Regions from separate parts of the Mesorhizobium sp. WSM4837 genome, predicted to be linked through region 1. Evidence: riboswitches for the same ligand, from Rfam matches in the RefSeq annotation. Region 1 holds a riboswitch; each other region holds the start of a gene.

Region 1 (9,715 bases):
ATTCCACGCGCCCCCGGCAGCTCGAACATGCTGCGGTCGTTGTTGGTATCGCCGGCGACGACCACCTCATCCAGGCCGATGCCGAGCTCATTGCAGAGCCAGGCCAGCGCCTGACCCTTGTCTGCTGAACGCGGCAGGATGTCGAGATCGCGTCCGCTCGAATAAACCATCGTCACCGACAGGCCGGCCTCGGCCAAAGCGCGCTCGATGCTGGCAAGGGCTTCCGGACTGGCGTCGAGCAGGTACCAGCTCGATTTGAAAGCGTGCTGATAGCCGTCGGGCTGGCGGACGGTGTCTTTGAGCGGCCCGAGCACCGCATCGACCTTTTCAAGCGACCAGCCTTCCGAAAATCTTTGGGTAAAATGCCCCAAATCAGTAAAGTGTGTGGGGCGCGAGGTGTGCCGCGGACCGGCGAGCATCGTGCCGACACCGCCGATCACATAGTCCGGCGCCGGCAGGGCGACTTCGTCGACGAAGTTCAAGATATCGTCGGCCAGGCGACCGCTGTTGTAGACGAGAACCGGCCGGTGCTCGGGATCGAGCGCTTCCCATTTCAACCGAAAGCGTGACGTCGCCGGCGCATCGCCAGCCAGGGTACCGTCGAGATCACTCGACAAAAGCGCGATCGGTTTCAATCGCCGTCGTTCCACGGCTCGTCCCAGTCATGATCGTCGACCGCTTTCAGCACCGGACGGCCTTCGACAAGGCTGACCAGCTGCTGCGCGATGCCTGTCCAGGTGAACAGGCTGCGCGCCTTGTGCGCGCCCATGCGGCCCAGACGGCCGTAGAGGCGCTGGTGCTTCATCGGCTTGACGATGGTGATGCCGAGATCTTCCTTGTCGAACGGATCGCCAAAAAGCGCGTGCCGGCCATAGCTGATCCCGCGATAGAGGCCGCCATGGATCGTAACCACGGTCGGCGTTCCGCAGGCCATTGCCTCGATCGCGGTCATGCCGAACGGCTCGTAGCGGCTCGACAGGACGAACATGTCCGCCGCCCGATAGGTGTCGGCCAGGTCCTCGTCGGCAACATAGCCGGAGAAGACGACACGATCCTGCAAGCCTAGCTGTTCGACCTGTTGCTTGAGCTGGTTGAGGATCTTCTGTTCCTGCTCGTCCATGTTCTCGCCGCCGACAGCGAGCCTCAGGACCGCATCCGGCACACGCGGCGCCACCACGGAAAACGCATCGATCAGCAGGTCGTAGCCCTTATTGGTGGCCAGCCGGCCGAGCGCCAGGACCGTTCGCCCTTCGAAGCCGAGCCGATGGCGGATCAACCGGCGAGACGCCTCGCTGACGGGGAAGAACCGGTTGTCGTCGTAACCGGGCGGGATCATGTGCACGCGGTCGCGCTCGAGGCTGTAGTCCTCGACCAGCATGTCGACCTGCGGCGGCGTTGTTGCGATCACCATGGCGCAGCTTCGATAGATGATCGTCTCGTGCTTGATGCGCTCGGTGAAATTGAACTCGGCCTCGAAAGTATCGGCCTTGTCAGGGTAGTCCGTCTTCATCTGGCGCTGCTTCCAGATGCCGAGCGAATGCGGCGTATGGATGTGCGGGACAGTGAGCGCTTCCGACAGTCGCTGCCCCGCCACGCCCGCATCCCAGTAGTGACTGTTGATGAAGTCGTAGGAGAGATTTTCCCGGCGAATCAGCCGCAGCGCGTTTTCACACCACTCGAGAAGGTGGCGGTGGAGATATTCCTTCGGAATAAAATCGGGTCCGCCACAGGCGACACGCAGGACGCGAACCCCGTCGGCCACTTCATCGACAGGAGGCTGGTCTTCAAATCGTCGCGTCCAGATATCGACGGCATAACCCAACTGGGCCAGCTTTTTGGCAAGTTCCAGGACATAGACCACCTGTCCGCCGGTATCGGCCGCGCCCAGTGGCGGGTTGGCTGCTACGTAGCCGTGGGTTGAAATGAGAGCAATTCGAGGTATCGCCGCATCCGAGTCCGGCATCTGTATCCTTCTCTACGATTGATCTGTGCACGCCGCAGCATGCACAAGTTGGGTTATATAAGGTTTCCAGCCGCCATCCGCAAATGTCGAAAGCGCCAGGCGGCCGCCAGGCTGGTGGCACGTCGGTGGGAATATTGACTCCGCCCGCAATGATAGCCCCCAGAGACGCCGATAGGGAACATACCGAGGAGCCTCGGCGCGACGCTTATGGGAGAGCCGAAGACGTTGTGCGATTGGTGGATGATTGCGCCGGCTGACATCGACTTCGAAATCTGACAGACGCTGTAGCAATTTGACGCTGCTCATGATCCTTTCTGGAAATCGATTCCGATTTTCATGGTCATGCGCTAGACCTGACACGCAGCTTTTCCGGAATTCTGAATGGCGGGAGGCGCTTGTGGAAGGCCAGGACGAACAGACGACCGGCGCCAGGACCGCTGAGGACAGCGCCGACATCTATGGCGAGGATGGCGCCATTCTGTCGTCGTTCCTTGCCCAGATCGGCGCCGCGATCGCCGATCGCGACACGCTGACGCTAAAGCGTGAAGTCGACGACCTGCACCAATCGGAACTCGGCGACCTGATCGAGGCGCTTCATCCAGAACAGCGCCGCGCGCTGGTCGAATTGTTGGGCGCCGACTTCGATTTTTCCGCGCTGACCGAGGTCGACGAGGCTATCCGCCGCGACATCGTCGACAGCCTGCCCAACGCCCAGATTGCCCAGGGGGTCCAGGACCTCGATTCCGACGACGCGGTCTACATTCTCGAGGATCTCGAAAAGGAAGACCAGGACGAGATCCTGTCGCAACTGCCGTTCACCGAGCGGATCAGGCTGCGCCGCTCGCTCGACTATCCCGAAGAGACTGCCGGTCGCCGCATGCAGACCGAGTTCGTCGCGGTGCCGCCATTCTGGACGATCGGCCAGACCATCGACTACATGCGCGAGGACAACAACCTTCCCGACCGCTTCAGCCAAATTTTCGTCATCGATCCGAGCTTTAAGCTGCTCGGCGCCATCGACCTCGACCAGATCCTGCGCACCAAGCGCTCGATCAAGGTCGAAGAGGTCATGCATGAGACCAGGCACGCCATTCCGGCGACGATGGACCAGGAGGAGGCGGCGCGCGAATTCGAACAATACGACCTTCTCTCCGCTGCCGTCGTCGACGAGAACGAGCGGCTGGTCGGCGTGCTGACCATCGACGACGTGGTCGACGTCATCCAGCAGGAAGCCGAGGAGGATCTGCTGCGCATGGGCGGTGTCGGCGACGAAGAATTGTCGGACAGCATCCTTTCGACCTCGCGCTCGCGCGTTCCGTGGCTGCTCGTCAACCTTTTGACGGCGTTCCTGGCGGCCTCGGTGATCGGCCTGTTCGACCGCACGATCGAGCACATCGTGGCGCTGGCCGTGCTGATGCCGATCGTGGCGGGCATGGGCGGCAATGCCGGCTCGCAGACCATGACGGTCACGGTGCGGGCGCTGGCGACCAGGGACCTCGACATCTACAATGCCGGCCGCATCATTCGCCGCGAGATGGGGGTGGGCTTCATCAACGGCATCATCTTCGCCATCCTGATCGGCATCGTCGCCGCCGCCTGGTTCCGCGATCCCAACCTGGGCGGCATCATCGCCGCGGCGATGATCATCAACATGTTCGTGGCCGCACTTGCCGGCATCCTGATCCCGCTGCTGCTCGACCGGTTCAAGATCGACCCGGCCGTGGCTTCGGCGGTTTTCGTCACGACGGTCACCGACGTCGTCGGCTTCTTTGCCTTTCTCGGCCTCGCCACATGGTGGTTCGGCGTGTGAGCGACGCCCGCTCAATTGACTTTTACGTAAATGCCATGCGAGATTTTGGAACAGCCTCTGGCCGATTCTGACACACGTGCGGATAGCGAGGCCGCATGGTTGGAACTCGCAGCGCGGCCGGGCATTTGGAGTGATGATGCGGGAATATTATTCGATAACCGAACTGACCCGCGAATTCGATGTTTCGACGCGGACGCTGCGCTTCTACGAGGACGAGGGGCTGGTGCAGCCGGTGAGGCGCGGCCGCACGCGGCTGTTTCGCCCGTCGGACCGGCATCTCATCCGCCAGATCATGCGCGGCAAGAGGCTCGGCTTTTCGATCAACGAGATCCGCGAAATCATCCAGATGTACAAGGAGCCGCCCGGCGAGGTCGGTCAGCTCAATCTGATGATCAAGCGCATCGAGGAAAAGCGCGAGGATCTGCGCCAGAAGCGCCGCGATCTCGAAGAGACCCTGGCCGAACTCGACCAGGCCGAAGAGTCCTGCGTCGAGCGGCTGGTGGAGCTTGGCGTCAACACCTGATCGGCCTTTTTGATAATTCTACTCTGGCGGCCAGCCAGCGTGGCTTTCTGCGCTTCCGATGCTCACCTACTCAAATGTACGCTCCGCTCCGGTTGCCGCCTCAAATCCAGCGGCGCACCCTTTTTGCGTAATCCCGGTATTTCTTGCCGAATTTCGTTGCCAGAACTTTTTCCTCGCCCTCGATCGCCATTTTCTGCGTTGCGAAGGCGGCGATGATCGCCAGCGGCAGGAACCATACGTTCCCCGAGATAAGGGCAACGCCGATCATCAGCAGCGTGTTGGCCAGATAGATCGGATTGCGGCTGACGGCGAAGGGGCCCGATGTAACCAGATGGTCCGGCACGGCGTTCGGGTGGAGCGTCGTCTTTGCCCGGATCATGATGCGGATCGCCGTGAACCAGAGTGCGACGACGCCGAACAATGCCACCCAGCCGGCCGCGAACAGGATGTCGCCCAAAAGGCCGCCGATCCATGGCAGCGGATAAAGCAAGCCAAGCGCGATGCTGACGGCGATGGCCGCGACATAGATCAGCGGCGGCCACGGTATAAACCCCGGTTTTTGCTGTCCCGGTTTCTGTTGGCCCGGTTTCTGCTGATGGTCGGTCATTGTGCTCCTCCCTCCATCAAAGTGCCGTCGGCCTTGGCAGTGCAGGCGCCGGCGAGCTCGTCGAGATGCGCCTTCCATTCCGCAGCCTGGTCGTTGCGGTAGAGCCGATCAAGCGTGGCCTCGCCCTCGAGCGTATCGAGCATGCAGACACAATAGCTGCTGCAGAACTCCGTGTCGCGCGATTGCTCGCACGATGCCTGGCATTCTTTCAGGAAGGTGACCTGCCTGGTTTCGACGGCTGCCGGCATGACTTGCGAAATCAGCCAGACCGAGCCGATCAGCACCGGCTGGTGGATCAGATAGAAGGCGAGGCTGTGCCGGCCGATAAAGACCAGCGGATTAGTCCAGCGGCCGGGCGTTAGGCCCGCCAGCCGCGTCAGCATGCCGGAGGCGAAGGCAAGCTTTGCCGCTGCGATGCCGGCAAGCACAGCGCCGAACCATGGAAACAGCGGGACATAATCGTTGGAGCGCGGGTTGGTTGCCGACAGGCCGACCCACCACAGGGCCGGATGATCGAAGATCTCGGACCTGAGGTAGAGCGGCGCGGTGATGACGAAAGCTGCGACAACCAGCGTCAGCAGCGCCGGCAGCCGCAGAAACGCCAGGCCGAGCAGGCTGGCGAGCGCGATCTCGTGCAGGATGCCGAAGAAGATGAAACTGTCGGGTGTGGCAAGCCTGGTGGCGGCCGATATGGCGAGCGCCGCCCCGCCGACCATGGCGAAGCGTTTCCAGAAGCCGTTCCAGCGGATTTGCTTGCCATGGGCGAGGAACAGGCTGACGCCGACCAGGAACAGGAAGGTCGAAGCGATGCAGCGCGCGTAGAATTTCCACCAGCCAAAGGCGGTCAGGCCGGGATCGGTGTAGCCGAAGAATTCGAGATCCCAGGTGAGATGGTAGCTCGCCATGGCAAGCAAAGCGATGCCGCGGGCGACGTCGATGGCGATGATGCGCCTGGATCGGTCCTGAACGGCCGGCGTAGGAATGGTCATGGTCTCGCAATTCTGATTCAGTGCTGCAAGACGACTATCATGGTTGCCCCGGACAAAAGAAGACAGGCGCCGCCCTTCCTTCTCCCTTGTGGGAGAAGGTGGATTGGCGCGCAGCGCCAAGACGGAAGAGGGGTGTTGGACGGAGCGCGGCTTTTGCCAAGCTGGAACACCCCTCATCCGACCTCGCTTCGCGAGGCCACCTTCTCCCACAAGGGGAGAAGGAAGAGCCCCCGAGAAACGATTACCTTGACGGCGCATTCGCGCTGCTAGCTGGCGGAATTTGGTTTGCCGGGCGCGGCGATTCTGCCTATAGTCGCAGCCGTCGTCGGTTCCGTTTTGGAACCAAGAGGGAATGCGGTAGGGGCAAAATTCGCCCGATGCCGTGGCTGCCCCCGCAACTGTGTGCGGTAGTCCTCTCCATATGCCACTGAAGATTTTCTTCGGGAAGAGCTTCTTCGGGAAGGTGGGGAAGGGCGCTGATCCGCGAGCCAGGAGACCTGCCGGCGACAGGAGAACTGACTTCTATGCCCTCGGGTGGAGGGCGAAAGGACAAGACATGAATACCGCTTCCGTCTCGCTCGGCGCTTCCGTCTCCTCGCAGTCGCGCTTTGGGCAGTTGGCGCTTGCTGCATTTCTCGGCGTTTTCGTCATGGGCTTTGTCGGCTTCTCGCATATCGATGCGGTCCACAATGCCGCTCACGACTATCGCCATTCGATGGGCTTTCCATGCCACTGACGGGGGGCCACTGACGAGGGGCTGACACCATGACACTGTTTCGCAACGTCGTGTTCATCGCGGCGATCGCAGGGCTAGTGGCCGGCGTCGTTCTGGCCTGCATGCAGGCCTACGCCACCGTGCCACTCATCCTCAAGGCAGAAGTCTACGAACAGGCCGGCGGTGGTCACACGCATGACCATGGTTTGTCGCCGGCCGCAGCAGGCAGCAATGCCATGAGCAGCGCCGTGCCGGCTGAAGCAGCCACCGCGGAAGAGGAAGGCTGGGCGCCGGCCGATGGCTTCGAGCGCTTCGCTTTCAACGTCGTTGCCAACGTCGTCACCGGCATCGGCTTTGCGCTGATCCTGGTCGCCGCTTCGGAATTCGCCGGCGGCATCGGCAATTGGCGACAGGGCCTGTTCTGGGGCCTTGCCGGCTTCGCGGTGTTCACGCTGGCCCCGAACCTCGGCCTGCCGCCCGAACTGCCGGCGATGCCGGCGGCCGATTTCGCCCAGCGCCAGATCTGGTGGACGGCGACCGTGGTGGCGACGGCTGCCGGTCTCGGGCTGCTCGCCTTTCGCAAATCGCTGCCGCTGGCCCTTCTTGCCGTAGCGTTGATCGTCGCGCCGCATATTGTCGGCGCGCCGCAGCCCGAAAGTTTCGAATCGCCGATCCCGGAAGGCCTGCACCACCAGTTCGTGGTGGCGGTGACGCTGACCAATCTGGTGTTCTGGCTGGTGCTCGGCGCTGTCGTCGGCGTGGTGCGCGGCCGCTTGACCGGCGCCGCAACCGGCCTGCGCGACAGCCTTGCCTGATCGCGCTGCTCCAGGCAGCAAGCTGACCCTGGTCGTCGGCGGTGCACGCTCGGGCAAGAGCGCGCATGCCGAAAGCCTGGTGACGGCCTGTCCAGCGCCGTGGACCTACATCGCCACGGCGCAAGCCTATGACGACGAGATGCACGAACGCATCGCGCTGCACCGAGCGCGGCGTCGCGACGGTTGGACGACGATCGATGCGCCGCTCGATCTCGTCGGCGCGATCGGGGCGCTGCCTGACGGCCGGCCTGTCCTGATCGACTGCCTGACGCTGTGGCTGTCCAACCATATGCTGGCCGAACGCGACATTGAGGCCGAATGCCGAGGGCTGGCGGATGTGCTGTCGCGGCCGCGCGGGCCGTGGTTCGTGGTTTCCAACGAGGTCGGCCAGGGCATCGTGCCTGACAATGCGCTTGCCCGCCGGTTTCGCGATGCCGCCGGCCGGCTCAACCAGCAGGTCGCCGCCGTCGCCGGCACGGTGCTGCTGATGGTGACGGGACTGCCGCTCAAGGTGAAGTGATATGACCGATATCGATGACAGGGACGAGCAACGCCACCGCGCCAAGATGGCCAAGCGCAAGGCGGTGCAGGACGCCGAGGTCGCGGCCAAGACGGTCGAGAAGGGACTGCTGATCGTCAACACCGGGCCCGGCAAGGGCAAGACCACTGCCGCCTTCGGGCTGGCGCTGAGGATGCTCGGCTACGGCAGGCGCGTCGGCGTCGTCCAGTTCATCAAGGGCAAATGGCATACCGGCGAGAAGGACGCCTTTGCCGCTTTCGGCGACCGGGTCGTCTGGCACACGATGGGCGAGGGTTTTACCTGGGAAACGCAGGATTTGAAGCGCGACATCGCCGCCGCCGAGGCTGCCTGGGCCAAGGTGCTCGAGCTAATGGCCGATCCATCGATTAGCCTTCTGGTGCTCGACGAGTTGAACATCGCGCTGCGCTACGACTATCTCGATCTCGACACGGTGGTGGCGGCGCTGAAGGGCCGGCGCGAAAACCTGCATATCGTCGTCACCGGCCGCAACGCCAAGCCGGCGCTGGTCGAGGCGGCCGATTTGGTCACCGAGATGGGAGTTACGAAGCATCACTTTTCCGCCGGCGTGAAAGCGCAGCAAGGCATAGAGTTTTGAGGTTTCGTTCGCCTCTTCTTCCTTCTCCCCTTGTGGGAGAAGGTGGCCTCTCGCGAAGCGAGGTCGGATGAGGGGTGTTCTAGCTTGGCACCGACAGCACTCCGTCCAACACCCCAACCGTCTCGGCGCTGCGCGCCGATCCACCTTCTCCCACAAGGGGAGAAGGAAAGGCCGCACAGTGGACGTCACGCAACGATGACGATCACCGACAGCAAGCCGAACAGTCCCATCAGCAGAAAGTCGGCAACCTGATAGAGTCTTAGCGCTCGTCTGATGTCCACGCTCTCGACATCGCGGCGGCCGCCTTCGCCCATGAACGCGTCGTCGACCATGACGCCGTCGTAGGAGCGCGGCCCGGCCAGCGCCAGGCCGAGCGCGCCGGCCATCGCCGCCTCAGGCCAGCCGGCATTGGGCGAGCGGTGCTTTTTCGCGTCGCGCCGCACGGTGCGCCAGGCGTTGCCGGCATCGGCGTCTTTGACGAGGAAGGCGGCCAGCACGATAAGCAGTGCGGTCAGCCGCGACGCCGGCAGGTTGATCAGATCGTCGAAGCGCGCCGCCGCCCGGCCGAAAGCCTCATGGCGCGGCGTGCGGTGGCCGATCATCGAATCGGCGGTGTTGGCGGCCTTGTAGGCGACGCCGCCGGCCAGCCCGCCGACGCCGATCCAGAAGACCGGCGCGACCACGCCGTCGGAAAAATTCTCGGCCAGGCTTTCGATCGCCGCGCGGCAGACACCGGCTCTGTCGAGCTTTTCCGGATCGCGGCCGACGATCTGCGAGACGGCAACACGACCGATGTCGAGTCCGCCATTGTCGAGTCCGTCGGCCACCGCCTCGACATGCTCGGCCAGGCTCTTCTGCGACAGCAGCGATGTCGCCAGGAGCGCGGTGAGGATCAATCCGGCTGGAATGCCCGCAAGCATGGTTTCCACAGCGAAAGCGATGGTGGCCGGCACCAGCACGATGATCAGCAGCGCATGAACACCGCGCCGGCGGCGCAGGGCGTCGGAATCAGTATCGCGGTTGAGCCTGCGGTCGAGAAAGGATATCAGCCTGCCGAACCAGGTGACGGGGTGGCCGATCGCGCCGAGCAGCCAGCTGGGATAGCCGACAGCGAATTCAACAAGCAGTGACAGGAAAGCGATCAGGATCGACATGAA
Region 2 (9,715 bases), on a different contig from region 1:
TTAAATCTCAAGTGTCCGTCCGTTATGAGGGTTTGCGCCCGGTAGCGCTTGATACCATAGTCCTGTCGACGCAGCACGACGAAGAGGTCTCACAAGCCACGGTCCGCGAAGGCGTCATTGAGGAGATCATAAGGCCGGTCTTGCCCCACGACTTGGATACGACCGGGATAAGGTTCCTGGTCAATCCAACAGGCCGGTTCGTGGTCGGTGGGCCGCGGGGCGATTGCGGGCTTACGGGCCGCAAGATCATCGTCGATTCCTACGGCGGTATGGGGCGTCACGGCGGCGGTGCCTTTTCGGGCAAGGACCCGTCCAAGGTTGATCGGTCGGCCGCCTATGCGGCGCGGTACGTTGCAAAAAACGTCGTTGCCAGCGGACTGGCGGAGGTGTGCGAGGTTCAGCTTGCTTACGCGATCGGTGTGGCCGCGCCGGTCTCTATCCTCGTCAATACATTCGGAACCGCAAAGATTGATGAAAAAAGAATCGAGCGCGCCGTCCTTGAGCTTTTCGATCTCCGGCCGAAAGGCATCATCAAGGCGCTTGATCTCCTACGGCCGATTTACCGCAAGACCGCGACATACGGACACTTCGGCCGCGAAGAGCCGGAGTTCACCTGGGAAAAGACGGACAGAGCTGACGACCTGTTGCGTGAGGCAGGACCGGCAGCTGCGTGATGCGCGGGTATTGGATGCGTGGGCATAGGGCGACCCATTCCACACTCGCCAAAAACACGCCGGCCCCGGCGTGGCGAGAAGCCGGCTCGGGTTTTGGCGGAGACACTGATGTCGAAATATGACGTGCTTTGCATCGGCAATGCCATTGTCGACATCATCGCGCAGTGCGACGAGGAATTCCTCGAGACCAACGGCATCATAAAGGGTGCGATGAACCTCATCGACACACAGCGCGCCGAACTGCTCTACAGCCGCATGGGCCCGGCCATCGAAGCCTCCGGCGGCAGCGCCGGCAACACGGCGGCGGGTGTCGCCAGCTTCGGCGGCCGCGCCGCTTTCTTCGGCAAGGTCTCCAACGATGCGCTGGGCGAAATCTACGCCCACGACATCCACGCGCAGGGCGTCGCCTTCGACACCAGGCCGCTCAAGGGCGAGCCGCCGACGGCGCGCTCGATGATCTTCGTCACGCCCGATGGCGAGCGCTCGATGAACACCTATCTCGGCGCCTGCGTCGAGCTCGGGCCGGAGGATGTCGAGGCCGACAAGGCGTCTGGCGCCAAGGTCACCTATTTCGAAGGCTATCTGTGGGACCCGCCGCGCGCCAAGGAAGCGATCCGGCAGACGGCGAAGCTGGCGCACGCGGCAGGCCGCGAAGTCTCAATGACACTATCGGATTCGTTCTGCGTCGACCGCTACCGCGACGAATTCCTCGACCTGATGCGTTCGGGCACGGTCGATATCGTCTTTGCCAACAGCCACGAGATCAAGTCGCTCTACCAGACGGCGTTGTTCGACGAGGCGCTGGCGCAGATCCGCAAGGATTGCCGCATCGCCGCCGTGACCCGCTCGGAAAAAGGCTCCGTCATCGTGCGCGGCGACGAGACCGTGGTGATCAAGGCGACCGCCATCAAGGAACTGGTCGACACGACGGGTGCCGGCGATCTCTATGCCGCCGGCTTCCTGCATGGCTACACGCAAAGCCGCGACCTGCAGACCTGCGGCGACCTTGGCTCCCTGGCGGCCGGACTGGTGATCCAGCAGATCGGCCCCAGGCCGCGGCAGAATCTGCGCCGCGAGGCTGAGCAGGCGGGATTGTTGTAGGGCGGTGTTTCAGCGAGGTGCTGCCAGCGCCCTTTGTGAGGCTGTCCAGACAAGCGCGTACACATCGAAATGTCGCGTGCCCGTCCGTGAAGGATGGCGGTTTTCTCCAAATTTCAATTTTGCAGGCTCAGGAACGTTGTCGCACTTCGGCCAGTACTGCCGCCGATCATGATGGCCAAAACGTGTTTTTGACGAAGTCGTTTTTGAGCCGGGATCGTGTCACCGGCAGATTGCCCGAGCGGCGAGGCACAAGCCCGGAGAGTGGCGCAAACGGCTCAGCTCTACCGCGACCTGCGACTTGAGAACACGCCGCAAACGAACAATTTCACATAAAGACATAAACATTTCTTTATACCGCATTGACAACAAAGCGGACTGCTGCGATTGTCCGCGTGTCGTGGTTCTCCGCTAGGCGTTGCCGTAGCGGAGCTAAGAGGGAAGCCGGCGCTGCCCCCGCAACTGTAAGCGGCGAGCCAAACCCATCAATGTCACTGGGGCGAACTGCCCCGGGAAGACGGGGCAGAGGCTGTAACCCGCGAGCCAGGAGACCTGCCACGGTAAACAACGTCCACGGGCGGGGTGTCTGGTGGCCGCGGCAGCTCGGCGTTTATGCCGGCCTTCTAGCGCCTTCCTTGTCCCCGCCGCAACCATTGGGGTATGGAATGAATGTCTCCCAGCAAGTTCCCATAGCAACGCTTGGCATGCCGCGTATCGGTCGCCGGCGAGAACTGAAATTCGCGCTCGAAAGCTACTGGTCCGGAAAATCTTCTGCTGCCAACCTTCTGTCGACGGCGAAGGCACTCCGTGCCGCCAGCTGGAGCGAGCAGCACGACCGCGGCGTGTCGAAAATCCCGTCGAACGATTTCTCACTTTATGACCATGTGCTCGACACCGCAGCAATGGTCGGCGCCGTGCCATCCCGTTATGGCTGGACGGGCGGCGAGGTCCCCCTCGACATCTATTTCGCGATGGCGCGCGGGACGCAAGGCGATACTGCGGGTTGCGTTCACGCCAGTCACGGGCATGCAGTTCAGGGCCAGCGCGTAACCGCGATGGAAATGACCAAATGGTTCGACACAAACTACCACTACATCGTGCCGGAGCTGAGCGACGATCAGGCATTCGCCCTCTCGTCGACGAAACCAGTCGATCACTTTCTGGAGGCAAAGGAGCTCGGCATCCATACACGCCCGGTCATCCTTGGACCGGTCACCTTCCTCAAGCTGGCGAAGTCTCCCGACCAGTGTTTCAATCCCATAGCGCTCCTACCGCGGCTGCTGCCCGTCTACGAGCAACTCCTGCGGAGGCTGGAGCTCTCGGGGGCCGACTGGGTGCAGATTGATGAGCCGGCCCTTGTGCTCGACCTTAGCCCGAACGAACGAGCTGCCTTCGAATTCACATACGGCCAGCTGTCGAAAGCCGCGCCCAAGTTGAAAATTATGCTGGCGACCTATTTCGGGCCGCTGGGAGACAATCTGGCGACCGCGCTTTCGCTGCGCCTGGCGGGCCTACATCTCGACCTCGTGCGCGCTCCCGAGCAGTTGGAGACGGTTGGTCGGCTCGCACCGAAGGATCTGGTGCTCTCACTTGGCTTGATCGACGGCCGCAACGTCTGGCGCGCGAACCTGGCTGCCATTCTCGACCGCATCAAGCCGATCATTGCCGGCTGGCCGCTGGATTGCGTCGAGATTGCGCCTTCCTGCTCGATGCTTCATGTGCCGATGGACCTGCGGATGGAGACCGCGCTCGATGTGGATGTCAGTTCGTGGCTGGCATTCGCCGCCCAGAAGAGTGAAGAGCTGCTTGTGCTGGCCCAAGCCTTATCCGAAGGCAGGGAGGCCGTAGCAGGCGCACTGAAAGCTTCTGCCGAGGCGGCCGCGGCGCGCGCAATGTCTGGAAAGGTCCATGATCCGCTCGTCCATGGGCGGGTTATCAGCATTGACGGCGCCATGAAGCAACGAAAGAGCGCATTTGCCAAGCGCTCCAGAGTCCAGGCTGACACGCTCGGCCTGCCGCCGTTCCCGACGACGACGATCGGGTCCTTCCCGCAGACGCCCGAGGTGCGCAGGGCGCGCTCCGCTCATGCGAAGGGCCGGCTGAGCTATGTCGATTACCAGGCCTTCCTGAAGAAGGAGACCGAGGCGGCGGTCCGCTGGCAGGAGGAGATCGGGCTGGACGTGCTGGTACATGGCGAGTTCGAACGAAACGACATGGTCCAGCATTTCGGCGAGCAGCTGTCCGGCCTCGCCTTCACCCAGCATGGCTGGGTGCAAAGTTACGGCTCCCGGCTGGTGCGCCCTCCCATCATCTTCGGCGACGTATCGCGGCCCAATCCGATGACGGTTCTCTGGTGGCAATTTGCCCAGTCGCTGACGAAAAAGCCGGTGAAGGGCATGCTCACAGGCCCAGTGACGATTCTTAACTGGTCTTTTGTTCGCGACGACGTACCCCGCGCCGAGGCCTGCCGCCAGATCGCACTCGCCATCCGCGATGAAGTGGCCGACCTTGAAAGAGCTGGCGCAAGGGTGATCCAGATCGATGAGGCCGCGTTTCGCGAAGGCTTGCCCCTGCGGAAGTCCGATTGGAAACATTATCTCGGCTGGGCAGTCGAATGCTTCCGTCTCGCTTCAACGGGTGTAGAGGACGCGACCCAAATTCACACCCACATGTGCTATTCGGAGTTCAATGAGATCATCGACTCGATCGCTGAACTGGACGCGGACGTCATTTCGATCGAGACGTCGCGCTCCAAAATGGAACTGCTGGACGCCTTCACCAAGTCCAAATATCCAAACGAAATCGGTCCTGGCGTCTACGACATTCACTCACCACGTGTCCCGGAGATTGGCGAGATTTTGCATCTCGCCCAACTTGCCCGCGAGCGACTGTCGGACGGCCAATTGTGGGTGAATCCGGACTGTGGCCTCAAAACAAGGAAATGGGAGGAGGTCCGCCCTGCCCTCATCAACATGGTCGCTGCAGCATGCGCATTGCGGGAGAAAGTGCAGGCGCAGGCCGCTGAGCCACTGTGACGGGCAAACATGTGGCGGGCTTCGCGGATAATTCAAACAAAGGACGACATCGAAAAGCCGCGCACAGGTCGGTGGACGCCTGCGAGTCCCCACCCTTGTCGTCCAGCCGAAGGTCCGCTCGACGGCCCAGCGGCGGGGCAGGATTTGGAAGCGCTTCCGGTCCGAAGGACGGATGATTTCGCCACGAAATGAAGGAAGACGGCTTTGTCCAGAGCTGCAGCCTCTCACAGGCGCCAGCGGCCAACAGACACTTCACCGAGGGCCAACGCTTGAGGATGCCGCCTGAGCACCGGCACCATCGAGATAGCGGCCGATCCAGTCGAGTCCGTTACAGCCGGACTCGTCGTTTCGATGACGTAGCTTCGGTTGCACAATGGATGTCCCGGTCGCGGCCCGACGTACGAACCCGGACCTCAGCGCCAACCTAAGGAGACCGACGCACCTTGGGTTGGCCCCTACTGTCGGGTTTGTCGAGTTAGCGACACGGCGATGTTCGGCCCGGCGTGTCGCCGCGCTTTCAGTGAAGCCATTGATAACGTGCAGAACAGTTTTTCTGAGGCGCTTCCTACCCAGTTGGCACGACTCTTGATGTTCTAGTGGTATGGCGGCATACGCGTCCGACCGGTATCACTGATTCATGCTCTTATTCAGCACTAGAATGGGCCAACAATGACGACCGATATCTCAGCCTATGGTGTGACCGAATTGGCTCCCGAAGAAGCATCTGCAATTTCGGGAGGGATGTTTTGGGCAATAGCTTTCGCGATTTTGGGGACGTTCGGCCTTGCAGCTGTAAGCATAGGGGCAAAAGTCGCCGACCCAAATCACTGATTCACCCTTATTTCAAGCTCTAGGAAAGGAGAAAAAAATGAAGACCAATATGCAAGCCTATGGTGTGACCGAGTTAACGCGCGAAGAAGCATGTGCAACGTCCGGAGGGTGGTTCTGGCTGGCGTCGGCAATATTTAGCGGAGTTGCTGCGTTAGTATTTGGTATAGCAGCCGTGATAACATATGTTAAGCATCATTAAGATCCATAATATTCGCGACTGCTCTGGGGTTGACCTTGGTCATCTCCAGGCAGCTGTGGCCTGGTTTGTCGCGCTGACAGCGTGATGTTCGGCCGACGTACTCTCAGTCGGGTTGGGAAAAAGATATAGAACGTCTTTTTTGGCCTCTATTTGCGTGGTGGGCATGGGTATTGCCGCCATTAGGCGCGGGGGAGTGCTGCCAAGCGGCAGAATGATCGCCGATTTTCATCGTTTTGGAAAAGGAAACCAATGAATACCGAGACATCAGTATACTGCTTGACCCCGTTAACCCGAGAAGCAGGACCATCAACTTCCGGTGGTCTTTGGTTCATAGCCTCAGTTTCTGCTGTAGGATTTCGTTGACGTAGTGCGCGCCGAAGACATGGTGCATGATTGGCACCATCATAGATCAACATTATTGTAACCAGCGAGATCGTCATCAATATCTCACTTAGTCCTGAACTCGCCAACTGCACTGCAGAGAGCATCCTTTCTCGAGGATCAGAGAGAGCTTTGATCGTCTACAAGATTATTGTGCTCTCTGTGGCCGCGGTCTTGGTCTCGCTGCCTTTCATCACAGTAACGGTATCTTTCCAAAGTGCCGGTATTATTCGACCCACCGTCGAGAAGACGCCCCTAGTCGCACCGGTCTCCGGACGCATCTCCCGCATCCTTGCCGCCGAAAACGATCTGGTTGCTCAAGGGCAAGAGATCCTCGCCCTCGATGATGGGGTGGTTGAGGAAAAGCTCAGGGCGCTTAAAGGCGATATTCGCGCGAAGAGCGATTTTGCCAGTGACCTCGAAACCCTGATCTCCTCCGGCACGCAAGCCAAGGACCCGATCCGCCTCTTAACCGAGTCAGCCACGGCCGAGCGCGCCCATTTCCTCAACCTGCTGCGGGAGAACCAATATGCCCGCGATAATGCGGCCGCGGAACTTGAGCGTGCTAAGCGACTGCTCTCCGCTGCTGTAGCACCGGCAAAGGCCGTTGAGGAAAACGCCTTCGCACTTCAGAATGTCGAGATCCAGGGCGAGATCCTCGCCCGGCGCAAATTCGCCGAATGGAACCAGCAGCTGTTCGACGTTAACCTGCGCCTCCAGGAACTCACGGCCGCCTTGCATCAGCTTGAGAGCGAACGGGACCTGACTCTCATTCGAGCCCCCGTATCAGGCGCTCTCGAGCAATTCTCGGGCCTCGCTTCCAGCAGCTACGTCCAGGCCGGGCAAACCGTCGCTTGGGTTTCGCCGGATGGTGAACTGGTGGCGGAAATCTTCGTTTCCCCCAACGACATCGGCTTTGTGCGCCCGGGCCAGTCGGTGCGTCTCCAAGTGGATGCCTTCAACTACAATCAATGGGGTGTCATTGACGCGACGGTGCTCGACGTGGCGCACGACTTCACCCTGCACGACGGGAGACCGGTCTTCAAGGTCCGCTGCGCGCTCTCTCGCCGCCACCTCGCCCTCAAGCACGGGGTCATCGGTAACCTGAAGAAAGGCATGACCGTCCGGGCCCGCTTCCTCCTGGGTGACCGCAGTGTCCTGGGACTCCTGTACAGCGAGGCCGACGATTGGCTCAATCCGCTCCTGGCGAGCCACTGATCCTTCATTTTCCAAAAAGTCAGCGAGCCGCTATGTCGAGCAAAGCCATTAAGTTCAAGCAGCGCGATATCACCGACTGCGGGGCCGCCAGCCTTGCTTCTGTCGCGGCCTTCTATGGCTACAAGCTGCCGCTGTCGCGCGTCCGGCAGTATGCCTCGACCGACCGCTCCGGCACGACTGTGCTGGGCCTCATGGAAGCGGCCCGGAAGCTGGGCTTCGTTGCCAAGGGGGTAAAGGGTGGCTTCGACAGCCTATACAAGATCCCCAAGCCCGCCATCGCGCACGTAATCGTCAACGAGGTCCTGCATCACTTCGTCGTAGTCCAGGCGATCAATGCCAGGTGGGTCATCGTCATGGACCCAGCCTATGGTGAAATCCGCAAGCTGGCGCACGAGGAATTCAAAAAGCAATGGACTGGCGCCCTGGTGCTCCTGGTTCCGGCAGACACCTTCAAGCGCCGCGACGAGACCAGCTCACCCCTAGGTCGTTTCGTACGTCTGCTTGCGCCACACAAGGCGGCGATGGCGCAGGCTCTCGCGGGGGCCCTGGTGACGACGATCCTTGGCCTCTCGACGGCCATTTACGTCCAGAAGATCGTCGATCATGTGATTACAGCGGGCAACCGAAATCTGCTCAACCTCATGAGCGTCGCCATGCTGCTGATCTTGGTTGTACAGGTCGTAATCAATCTCCTCAGAAACCTGCTCGTCCTGCAAACGGGACAGAAAATCGACGTCCACCTAATCCTTGGCTATTACAATCACATCCTAAGCCTGCCTCAGAAGTTCTTCGACACGATGCGCATGGGCGAAATCATTTCCCGCATGAACGACGCGGTGAAGATCAGGAGCTTCCTGAACGACGTCTCGATCAACATGTTCGTCGACGTGCTAATGATACTGTTCTCGTTAGGGCTGATGTTCATCTACTCGTGGAAGATCGCGTTGGTCGTGGCGGCCTCCATCCCGTTGTACCTCTTCGTCTATTGGACCATCAACCGGCTGCATAGGAATCGACAGCGCGCCATGATGGAGAACGCTGCCGAACTTGAAACGCAACTGGTGGAGTCACTCGGAGCTGTCTCCACGATCAAGATCTCCGGCATGGAGAGCTCCGCGAACTTCAAGGTGGAGACCCGCTTCATCAAGATGCTGCATTCCGTCTACAGCTCCGGCCTGATCTCGATCTTTGGAGACAGTACCTCGACTTTCCTCGCAACTCTATTCTCCATCGTGCTGCTGTGGTTCGGAACGACGCTTGCCCTCGATCAAACCATCACGCCCGGCGAATTACTGTCCTGCTACACCTTGCTGGGCTATGTCACCCGGCCGGTTGCCAGTCTGATCCAGACCAACCGGATCGTTCAGGATGCTTTTATCGCGGCGGATCGCCTGTTCGAGATCTTCGACCTGGAGCCGGAAAGCGGTGGCGGCATCAATGCCGACAAATCCGACATTGGCGACATCCACCTGGAGAAGATCACGTTCCGCCATGGTAGCCAGCTCGAGCTTTTCCAGGATCTTAGCGTCACCTTCCGTCGGGGGGAAATGACAGCGGTGGTGGGGGAAAGCGGCTCGGGCAAGAGCACCCTTGCGGCGCTGCTGCAGAATGTCTACCCGCTTGAGGGTGGACACATACGGATAGGCCACTATGCCCTCCAGGACCTCTCGACCGTATCCCTGCGCAAGGTTGTGGCTGCGGTGCCGCAATCGGTCGACGTGTTCTCGGGCTCGGTGATCGACAACATCGCCCTTGGCGAGTTCGAGCCGGACGTCGAAAAGATCCTTCAAATCTGCGATCAAACAGGGCTGCGGGAGGTGATCGAGCGCTGGCCCGGTGGCTTCCAGGCCTATCTAGGCGAAAGCGGCGTACGCCTCTCCGGGGGCGAGAAGCAGCGCCTTGCGTTGGCTCGGGCTCTGTATCGGGATCCGGAGATCCTGATCCTCGACGAAGCAACCTCCTCTCTCGACTCGGTCGCCGAGGCGTTTGTCCTGCGAGTGGTTGAGGATCTGCGTCGGGGCGGCAAGACCATCGTCATCATCTCTCATCGACTCAGCACCATCCGTGGGGCGGACAAAATAGTGGTCTTGGACAAGGGGCGGGTTGTTGCGGAGGGAAGGCATGCTGATTTGGTGGCAACTGAAGGCGCTTACGCTCGCTTGTGGCGAGTGCAAACCGAAACCAGCTAACAGCTTCAGGTGAGGACATTGCAGAATCCCAAGACCAATCATGGCTTCGCGCTGGTGCGCTCATCAGAACGCCATAGGAGCCGTCGGGAG
Region 3 (9,715 bases), on a different contig from region 1:
GATGGTCGCCTGCTTGTTGATGTCGGTTCCGCCAAAGTTGTCGCTACCGGCAAAAGCGCTGCCGGCAGCAATCAAAAGCGCGGCGGCGGTAACAACGATCTTCTTCATTTTCAAAACTCCTGGATTTTCTTGGTTCCACCAGCGCGGCGGGCAAATGCCGCCGCCGCTGTTGGAACGAACTGTTAGTTGTTGCCGAACAGGTTACGGTCGCTGCCGTTGACGGGTTTCTCGTGAGCCGGAACCGGATTCTGCGCCGAAGCCGAATTCCGAATCGAAGCCGTGTACGAGTTGCTGTCGACCGCGGCGGCCGGTTGGTTGGCACCGTTCGATCCAAAGTTGTCGCTGCCGGCAAAAGCGCCGCCGGAGATGGCCACAATGGCGGCGGTGGCAAGAATGAGCTTCTTCATTTCAAATACTCCTGAGTTCCTCAGATCCCGAGCGGCGGACCGCCACTTTGCTGTTTGGGACCAGCTGTTAATTGTTGCCGAAAAGGTTGCGGTCGGCGCCCGGGCCAACGGGCTGCTTTTCAGCGTGAGCCGGCGTCTGGACAGAGGCCGTATACGAGCTGTCGATCGCAGCAGTCGGCTGGTTGGCGGCGTTGGACCCATAATGGTCGCTGCCGGCAAAGGCGCTGCCGGTGATGGCCAGAGCGGCGACGGCAGCAAGAGCGATCTTTTTCATTTTAGTACTCCAGTATCTTAGTCTTCCGTCCGCCTAGCGGCGTGTCTTGGGAGGATGCGCGTCATTCGGACAGCCCCGATGTGGGAAGGCCATTCGGCGGATTCCAATCACGAAGTTGTTCCGTGTGGACCAAGAATCTACACCTTGAAATTGTACCAGAGGCATCTGCTACCATGGTTTTATGGTTTGTTTTCAATACCTTATTCAAAATTAGCCATTCATGATTTGACGGATTGGCGGATCTGCGTTCACAGGGTGCTGCACGCTGTCAACAGAAACGAACCGTTCGGTTCGATTTTAGAAGCGGCTAATAGTCACTTTGGTAAACTGTTAACTTTCCTGACCTCCGCCGCGGGTCAGATTCGATGTCACAGCAGCCGACAGTGGCCGCCGAAAAGTGGGGTTTCAGCCCTGCAGATATAAACCTGCAGGTTTCGCCGGCGGTGTCGCGCCGCATGGATACGATGTCGCTTTCATGCCGACAGTCAGCCGGCCGGCATGATTAGATCACGCCATCTCAGGTGCCGCTTGGTGACGACGAAGCGGAGAATTGGGAAGCCGGTCAGAACCCGGTGCTGCCCCCGCAACGGTGGTGGAGTTCAAGTCGCAACGGGAGACCACTGGGCCACAAGCCTGGGAAGGTGTCGCGATGAGTCCGCAAGGACACTCCAGAGCCCGGAAACCAGCCCGAGATTTTTAGACTCGACTGATCGCGGTGGGCGGTCAAGAGGTGGATGATGCATGTCGGCCCTGTCGCCGGTCTGCGGCCGATCCTCCCTCCATCACCACCAGTTCAGTCCTTACACGAGGACAGGACATGGACGCGCGCAACGACATGCTGAGGCTCTTGCACGGCCGCAGGCAAGGCTATTCGCTCGAGCAGCCCTTCTACACCGATCCAGATTTCTTCAAGCTCGACATGGAGCTGATCTGGTATCGCGACTGGCTGTTCATCGGCCACGATTGCGAGTTGCCGAAAGCTGGCAGCTATATCACCGCCCAGATTGGCGACTATCCGGTCGTGCTGGTCCGCGACCAGCAAGGCAAGATCAATGCCTTCCACAATTCCTGCCGGCATCGCGGCAGCCGTGTCTGCAATGCCGACAAGGGCACTGCGGCGAAGCTGGTCTGCCCCTATCACCAGTGGACCTACGAGTTGGACGGCCGGCTGTTGTTTGCTCGCCAGATGGCAGACGGCTTCGACAAGAGCCAGTTCAGCCTGAAGCCGGTGGCTTGCGAAAGCGTTGGCGGCTACATCTTCATCTGCCTGGCCAACGAGCCGGTCGACTTCGCGCCGATGCGAGCCATGATCGAGCCTTACCTCCTGCCGCACCGGCTGCGCGAGGCAAAAGTCGCCTTCGAATCGACCATCGTCGAGAAGGGCAACTGGAAGCTCGTCTGGGAGAACAACCGCGAGTGCTATCATTGCGCCGGCAACCATCCGGAACTCTGCAAGACATTCCCGGAAGCGCCGACGGTGACCGGGGTGCAGGGCGCCGACAGCGATCCGGAGATGCTCGCGCACTGGGCGAAATGCGAGGCGGCAGGCCTGCCGAGCAAGTTCCGCATCGATCCGGCCGGGCAGTATCGCGCCACCCGCGCGCCGCTGCTGCGCGACGCCGTCAGCTACACGATGACGGGAAGACGCGCGGTGAAGAAGAACCTTTCCGACAGCGTTTCGACCGACCGTATCGGCTCGCTGCTGCTCTATCACTATCCGACGACCTGGAACCATATCCTCGGCGATCATGCCGTCACCTTCCGCGTGCTGCCGATCAGTGCCACGGAAACGGCCGTCACCACCAAATGGCTTGTCCATAAGGACGCGGTCGAAGGCGTCGATTACGACCTCGCCGAACTCACCCATGTCTGGACCGAGACCAACGATCAGGACCGTCGCATCGTCGAGGAAAACGCCTTCGGCATCCTGTCGCCGGCCTATGAGCCCGGCCCCTATTCGGAACTGCATGAGGGCGGCGTCATCCAGTTCGTCGAATGGTACGCCTCCTTCATCGGGCCGCGCCTTGCCGAGGCCGGGCGGCCGGCGCTGCGCAGCGTCGCCTGAACGGGGTCAAGGGGATGAATGCGATGACGGACCTTGGCCTCTACCGCCATCTCGACGAGATGGCGCCCTGGAACGACAGGCTCCAGGTGCTGGAAGTCATCGGCGTCAGCGACGAGGCGCCTGACGTGAAGACCTTCACCTTCCGCTCTGACAACCAGACCTGGTTCCGCTACAGACCGGGGCAGTTCGTGACGCTGGAACTGCCGACCACCGAGGGCCCGCTGATGCGGACCTATACGCTGTCGTCCTCGCCGTCGCGGCCGTTCTCGATCGCGGTGACGGTGAAAGCGCAGGCCGGCAGCCTCGGCACCCGCTGGATGTTCGACAATCTGAAGCCCGGCGTTCACGTGAAGGCCTATGGGCCGGCGGGCGACTTTTCGCTGCACAGCCATCCCGCGGCCAAGTATCTGTTCATTTCGGCCGGCTCCGGCGTGACGCCGATGATGTCGATGCTGCGCTGGCTGAACGACTGCGCGCCATGGACCGATGTCGGCTTCGTCAACTGCGCGCGAAAGCCCGAGGAGATCATCTTCCGCAAGGAACTCGAGCTGCTCGGCAGCCGCATGCCGGGCCTGACGCTCGGCTTCATGATCGAGGAGCGGTCCAGCCGTGAGGGCTGGTTCGGCCATATGGGCCGGATCGACGCGATAAGGCTGCCGCTGCTGGCGCCCGATTTTCGCGAGCGCGAAATTTTCTGCTGCGGCCCCGACCCGTTCATGCGCGCCGTGCGGCAGATGCTGGAGGCGGCCGGCTTCGACATGGCCAACTACCATCAGGAGAGCTTTGCGGCCCCGGCGGTGGAGGAAATACCGGCCCCGTTCGGTTCGCCGCCAGAGGGTGGGCCGGCAAAGGGTGGGGTCGAGGTACCTGCCGAGGCCGCAACGCCGATCCGCTTTTCGCTTTCGGATATCGATGCCGACTGCGTTGCCGGCCAGACCGTGCTGCAGACGGCGCGCGCTTCGGGCGTACGAATTCCCGCAGCCTGCGAGTTCGGCCTGTGCGGAACCTGCAAGGTGAAAAAGGTCTCGGGCACAGTCGAGATGAGCCACAATGGCGGCATCCTCGATCACGAGATCGACGACGGCTTCATCCTGGCCTGCTGTTCGAAGCCGCTGACGGCGCTCGAGATCGACGCCTGACCGGGGAGCTTAAACCCCGTAGCGCTCGGTGCGGATGAGGCTTGCCGGAACGCCGGCATCGATCAGCGCCTGGGCGGCGGCCGACACGAAGGCATTCGAGCCGCAGACAAAGGCGAACCTTGGCGGTGCGGGCAGCCGCACCATCGATTGCTCCATCATCGCAACGTCGATCCGCCGTGAATAGTCCGCCGGGCGCCGGGCGGGCTCGCGGGTCAGCGTCAGCACCAGATCGAAGCCGTCCCGGCGATCGTGGAAATCGATCAGCTCATCGCGAAAGATCACCTCGTCCCAAACCCTTGAAGAAAACACCAACGCCGCGGGCACCACCGATTTGCGTGCGGCACGATGGCGGATCATCGCCATCAGCGGCACCATGCCGGACCCGCCGCCGACCAGCAGAAGCGGGCCGCCGTCGCTGTCGGACCAGACGAAGTGGCCGCCGAGCGGTCCGCGCAACTCGACCTCGTCGCCGACCGCCGCGATATCGTGGAAGAAGGGGGAGACCTCGCCATCATCGAGCCTTTCGATCGCCAGTTCGATCGTCTCGCCGGCTTCCGGCGCCGAGGCGATGGAGTAGGAGCGGCGCGCCTGATAGCCGTCCGGCGCCGTCAGCCTGACATCGACGTGCTGCCCGGCACGATAGGCGAAGGGCCGCGACGGCTGGAGGAAAAAGCTGGTGACGCGCGGCGTGCGCTTTTCGATGCGGGCGATGGTCACCGTCTGCCAGGGCGACTGCGCCGCCGGCCCGTCGCTCATGGATCGCCCGTATAGCGCTGCTCGCGCCACGGGTCGCCATAGATGTGATAGCCGCGCAGCTCCCAGAAGCCGGGCTCGTCACGCTCGGTGAACTGCAGCCCATTCAGCCATTTGGCCGACTTCCAGAAATAGAGATGCGGAACCAGCAGCCGCGCCGGGCCGCCGTGGTCCGGCGTGATCGGCCTGCCTTCGTAAAGCAACGCCACCATCGCCTTGCCGGCAGTGAGATCCTGCGTCGGCACGTTGGTTGTATAGCCGTCGAAGGACAGCGCCAGCGTGAAGGCCGTCGGTGGCTCGATGCCGGCATCCGCCAGAATATCGTCGACCAGCACACCCTGCCACGCCGTGTCGAACTTGGTCCACGCGGTGACGCAATGGATGTCGCGCGTCATCTTGGTCAAAGGCAGCGCGTTGAACTCTGTCCAGTTCCACGTCTTGATCGGCCGCGGTCCGTGCTTGAGCGTGAACGACCAGTCCTCGGTACGCACACGCGGCGTCGGCCCGGCCGACAGCACCGGAAACCCTTGCTCGAGATACTGCCCCGGCGGGATACGCGCATCCGCATCCGTCGGGGGCTTTCGTCCTGAAGAGAAGCCGCGGGTGATCATCGAGACAATCCGTTTGCATCAGGCCGCCTGTCGGCCTTCACCAATGTTGTCAAAGATATTCTGGCGGGCAACCAGATTCTTGGCTTATGCGCCGTCTGTTCGCCTGAGATAACCGGTGGCGATCTCGCGCATCCGGTTGCCGTCGAAGCTTGGTCCATGGCCGCCATGGCCGATGCTGACAGGCAGATCGAGCAGCCGCTGCATTGTTCGGCGATAGGCTGATCGGTCGGAGTCCGGCAGGTCGTCGATCAGCATGGCGTCGTAGATGGCGTCGCCGGCGAAGAACAGGCCGTCGGCCTCATCGAACAGCGCGATCGAATCCGGCGAATGGCCGGGCAGATGCAGCACGCGGAATTGCCGGTCGCCAAGGTCGACCAGATCGCCCTCGTCAAGCGTCCGCGTCAGCGGCGCTGGCGGGATTCTGTATTCGGCCGCTTTCCAGCCCGGCGCCGGCAGCTTCGAGACGGCGCCGTCGAGATCATGAAACATGTGGGCGTAGGTGACGGCGTCGTCCATGCTGTCGAATTGCGCGGCACTCATCCTCGGTCCCGCCCGCAGCGGGAATTCGTGCAGCGAACCGACATGGTCGAGGTGGATGTGGGTGGCGACGACGAGCAGCGGCTTGCCATCAGGTGTGTCGATCTCCGGCGCCAGCGGGCAAATCCCCATGCCGGTGTCGACAAGCAGGTCGACGTCGCGGCCGCGCAAATGCCAAATGTTGGCGCGCACGAAATCATGCACGAACGGCTCGGTCAGCATTGTTGTAGCGGCGTCAACTGCTGTTCTGCTGAACCAGTCAAGCATCAGGCAAAAGCCGGCATCAGACGAACGGCTTTCCGACCTTGTACTTTTCGGGAACCAGCCGCTTCAGATAGGCCATTCCTGCGTCGGAGAGCTGGTTGGTATCCGGCAGCATGAAATCGTCGGGCATGTGACGGGTCTTGCCGGCAACGTTTTTCAGCGGCACCTTCTTCAGCACGGTTTTCTCGCCGTCATATTGCAGTGCCACCGAGCCGCCGCCCTGTTCGGCGACAGCGACCGCAAAGACGCCGGCATCGAAGGCTTCCTGCGCATCGACGGGGTTGATGGCGCCGACATAGCCGCGCGGCATGTAGCCGAGCGCATCGACGCGCGCCCGCTTGCCCGGCAATCCTTCGGCCAGCGCGCGCTCGAGGGCGGCCGGCAGGTCGCTGCCCGACAGCTTGACGTTGCCATGCGCATCGCGCTCCAGTTTGTCCGGCGGGACAAGACTTTCGACCAGCGCCTTGCCGTCGGCGGTGCTGACGCCTTCGGAGACTGCGACGATGCAGCGCTTGTGGCGATCGAGCGTGGCGCGCACGTCGTCGATGAAGGCTGCAGCCGAGAACGGACGCTCCGGCACATAAACGAGATGCGGGCCGCTGTCGGGATCAAGCTGCCATGCGGCGGCGGCGGCGGTGAGGAAACCGGCGTGCCGGCCCATGACGATGCCGACATAGATGCCCGGCAGAGCACGGAAATCGAGGTCGACTGAGAGAAAAGCGCCGGCGACGAACTCGGCTGCCGAAATGAAGCCCGGCGTGTGGTCGTTCTCCTCGAGATCGTTGTCGATGGTTTTCGGCGCATGGACGAAAGCCATCTTGCCGCCGGCGGCGTCGGTCAGGATCTGCTGCGTGCCGGACGTGTCGTTGCCGCCGATGTAGATGAAGGCATCGGCGCCCGCCTTCTTCAGGCCGTTGAGGATGATCTCGCAATAGGCCTCGTCCGGCTTGTCGCGCGTCGAGCCAAGCGCGGCGCTCGGCGTCGCCGCAATCAACCGCAACCGGTCCTCAGGGATAGCCGAAAGATCGACATAGTTGCCGTCGCGGATGCCGCGCACGCCATGGATGGAGCCCAACACCTTGGCGCCGGGATGCCGCTTGCGGATCTCGAGCGCGGCGCCCACCACCGTCTGGTTGATGACGGCGGTCGGGCCGCCGCCTTGCGCGATGACAAAAGTTCCGGACATGCTTCACGTCTCCCGAGCAGTGGCTTTGCAAGTCACATTCGCCTGTCTTGCGAGATCGCGCAACGGGAGAGTCGAGCGGCCGCGTCAGCCGCCTCGAGTTCAGACGATGACCGGGAGGGTCAGACGACGACGACCGGGTTCTTCCTGGAGACGCGGCTGTAGAGGTCGATGATGTCCTGGTTGATCAGGCGAACGCAGCCCGACGACATCGCCTGGCCGATGCTCCACCATTCGGGCGAACCGTGGATGCGGTAGCCGGTGTCCTGGCCGTTCTGGTAGATGTACAGCGCACGCGCGCCGAGCGGGTTGTCGAGGCCGCCGGGCTGCCCGGCCTGCCATTTCACCAGTTCCGGCTTGCGGGCGATCATCTCGGCCGGCGGCCTCCAGGTCGGCCATTCCTTGCCGTACTGGATGTTGGCGCGGCCGGACCAGCGAAAGCCTTCCTTGCCGATACCGACGCCGTAACGGATAGCGTCACCGCCGGGCTGCACCAAGTAGAGCAGCCGCTCCTGCGAATGGACGACGATGGTGCCGGGCTGCTCGCCAGTCGGGTCGACGACGATCTGGCGGCGGAACTCCGGCTTGACCTTGAGGTAGGGCACTTCCGGCAGCGTGAAGCCGCCGTCGGTGACGGAGGCATACATCACACCAGGGCTGGTGATGTTCTTGTCGACGCTGATGCTCGGGCGGACAGGGGTGATCGCGCCGGTGGTGACGCCGTCGAGTTGCAGCGCCGACAGGTCGAGCGTCTGGCTGCAGCCGGCGACGCCGAGCAGCCCCAGCGCACCGGCGCCGGACAACACTGCGCGGCGGGAAAGCTGGATTTCGGAAATTTCGATTTCGTCGCCATTGTGCGGCGGCGTCAGACCTTGCGGCAACTCGCGCATCTACCCAAACCCTACGCTGTCGGCGGGAAACACGGTCCGGCCGGATAGAGTGCATTTTCACCAATCATGGTTGAAAAAGCGTGAAGAACCGTCGCCTGATGTTAACCAGGGGCATTTTCGATTTTTGCCCCTTTACATCTTTGTGAGCCCAAGGATTTATCCTCTTCTTTGAGCTCAAGGAGACGAACATGTCCTTCGAAAACTGGGCCGCCTTTGCCGCCGCCTCGACGATCCTTCTTGTCATTCCCGGCCCGACCATCCTTCTGGTCGTATCCTATGCGCTCGGCCAGGGCTGGCGCACCGCGCTGCCGATGGCGGTTGGCGTGGCATTTGGCGATTTTACGGCGATGACGCTGTCGATGCTGGGCATCGGCGCGCTGCTGGCGGCGTCGGCCACCGTGTTCACGGTGCTGAAGGTGGTCGGCGCCGGCTATCTGATCTATCTCGGCATAAAGCTGTTTCGCGCCGGCGGCACGCTCAAGGCCGAGCCGCGCCTGGACGCGGTGTCCTCGGCCAAGATGATGGCGCATGCCTGGCTGGTCACCGCGCTCAATCCGAAAAGCATCACCTTCTTCGTCGCCTTCCTGCCGCAGTTCCTCGACCGGCATGCCGATTTCTGGACGCAGATGGTGATCTTCGAGACGACTTTCCTGGCGCTCGCCTTCGCCAATGCCTTCGGTTACGCGCTGATCGCCGCAAGGGCACGCAACGTCGTTCGCAACCCGAAGGCGATCCGCATCTTCAACCGCACCGGCGGCACGCTGCTGGTCGGCGCCGGCATCGCCACAGTGGCGATGCGCTCGGGCAATTGAGGACATGACGTGGCAGTCAGGGACGCATTCGGGCTGACATTTTCTGGCGCGACGGAGGCCGGGTTCTCGCCTTACAGCCAGGCCGTGCGCGAACTGCAATGCTTCATCGGCGACCCGGTCGGCTCGGTCGATCGCGCCATCGCCGAGGATCCCGGCTTCGTCATGGCGCATGTGTTCAAGGGCTATCTCTTCGGCCTCGCCACCGAGCGCGAGGCGGCAGCCGTGGCCAGGACATGCCACGAGGCGGCACTGCCGCTTGCCGCCTCGCCGCGCGAGCAGGCGCATGTCGCAGCACTTGGCCATCTTGCCGCAGGACGCTGGCATGAAGCCGCTCGTCTGCTCGAGGATATCGCCATCGAGTTTCCGCTCGATGCGCTGGCGCTGCAGACCGGGCACCAGATCGATTTCTTCACCGGCAATGCCCGCATGCTGCGCGACCGCATCGGCCGCGCGCTGCCGTCGTGGCAGAGCGGCATGCCGGGCTACCACGCCATACTCGGCATGCAGGCGTTCGGGCTGGAGGAAATGGGCGACTATGCGCGCGCCGAAAAGCTTGGCCGCATGGCAGTCGACATCGAGCCGCGCGACGGCTGGGCGCAGCACGCCGTCGCCCATGTCATGGAAATGCAGAGCCGGCAAAGGGATGGCATCGCTTGGATGCGCGCCAACCCCGACGCGTGGACGCGTGAAAGCTTCCTGAAAGTGCATAATTGGTGGCATCTGGCGCTGTTCCACTACGATCTCGGCGAGACCGACGAGGCGTTGGCGCTCTATGACGGC

What was found. Region 1 has a riboswitch for cobalamin ahead of AC0L3D_RS14810 (CbtB domain-containing protein). Riboswitches for the same ligand answer to the same signal wherever they lie in the genome.
Region 2: it holds a riboswitch for cobalamin, as region 1 does, so the genes downstream of both, metE (5-methyltetrahydropteroyltriglutamate--homocysteine S-methyltransferase) here and AC0L3D_RS14810 (CbtB domain-containing protein) in region 1, are expected to answer to the same signal.
Region 3: it holds a riboswitch for cobalamin, as region 1 does, so the genes downstream of both, AC0L3D_RS03270 (aromatic ring-hydroxylating oxygenase subunit alpha) here and AC0L3D_RS14810 (CbtB domain-containing protein) in region 1, are expected to answer to the same signal.

What each region holds. Positions count from the first base shown of each region.
Region 1 is NZ_JBVVQE010000021.1:58,749-68,463, reverse strand. It holds gene AC0L3D_RS14840 (HAD-IIB family hydrolase) at 1-635, opposite strand, end outside; gene AC0L3D_RS14835 (glycosyltransferase) at 632-1,963, opposite strand; gene mgtE (magnesium transporter) at 2,361-3,773, shown strand; gene AC0L3D_RS14825 (MerR family transcriptional regulator) at 3,910-4,296, shown strand; gene AC0L3D_RS14820 (methyltransferase family protein) at 4,397-4,903, opposite strand; gene AC0L3D_RS14815 (heparan-alpha-glucosaminide N-acetyltransferase) at 4,900-5,892, opposite strand; cobalamin riboswitch at 6,202-6,411, shown strand; gene AC0L3D_RS14810 (CbtB domain-containing protein) at 6,449-6,628, shown strand; gene AC0L3D_RS14805 (CbtA family protein) at 6,658-7,422, shown strand; gene cobU (bifunctional adenosylcobinamide kinase/adenosylcobinamide-phosphate guanylyltransferase) at 7,445-7,942, shown strand; gene cobO (cob(I)yrinic acid a,c-diamide adenosyltransferase) at 7,944-8,558, shown strand; gene cbiB (adenosylcobinamide-phosphate synthase CbiB) at 8,744-9,712, opposite strand; gene cobD (threonine-phosphate decarboxylase CobD) at 9,711-9,715, shown strand, end outside.
Region 2 is NZ_JBVVQE010000052.1:21,164-30,878, reverse strand. It holds gene metK (methionine adenosyltransferase) at 1-674, shown strand, start outside; gene AC0L3D_RS25560 (adenosine kinase) at 783-1,775, shown strand; cobalamin riboswitch at 2,157-2,346, shown strand; gene metE (5-methyltetrahydropteroyltriglutamate--homocysteine S-methyltransferase) at 2,462-4,807, shown strand; partial or broken gene AC0L3D_RS25550 (IS5/IS1182 family transposase) at 4,901-4,987, opposite strand; gene AC0L3D_RS25545 (hypothetical protein) at 5,477-5,638, shown strand; gene AC0L3D_RS25540 (hypothetical protein) at 5,676-5,837, shown strand; gene AC0L3D_RS25535 (HlyD family secretion protein) at 6,351-7,436, shown strand; gene AC0L3D_RS25530 (peptidase domain-containing ABC transporter) at 7,469-9,625, shown strand.
Region 3 is NZ_JBVVQE010000004.1:331-10,045, forward strand. It holds gene AC0L3D_RS03255 (DUF680 domain-containing protein) at 1-108, opposite strand, end outside; gene AC0L3D_RS03260 (DUF680 domain-containing protein) at 183-407, opposite strand; gene AC0L3D_RS03265 (DUF680 domain-containing protein) at 475-681, opposite strand; cobalamin riboswitch at 1,184-1,386, shown strand; gene AC0L3D_RS03270 (aromatic ring-hydroxylating oxygenase subunit alpha) at 1,499-2,746, shown strand; gene AC0L3D_RS03275 (FAD-binding oxidoreductase) at 2,770-3,885, shown strand; gene AC0L3D_RS03280 (FAD-binding oxidoreductase) at 3,895-4,641, opposite strand; gene AC0L3D_RS03285 (molybdopterin-dependent oxidoreductase) at 4,638-5,249, opposite strand; gene AC0L3D_RS03290 (MBL fold metallo-hydrolase) at 5,334-6,053, opposite strand; gene AC0L3D_RS03295 (diphosphate--fructose-6-phosphate 1-phosphotransferase) at 6,070-7,236, opposite strand; gene AC0L3D_RS03300 (L,D-transpeptidase) at 7,356-8,123, opposite strand; gene AC0L3D_RS03305 (LysE family translocator) at 8,312-8,935, shown strand; gene AC0L3D_RS03310 (tetratricopeptide repeat protein) at 8,945-9,715, shown strand, end outside.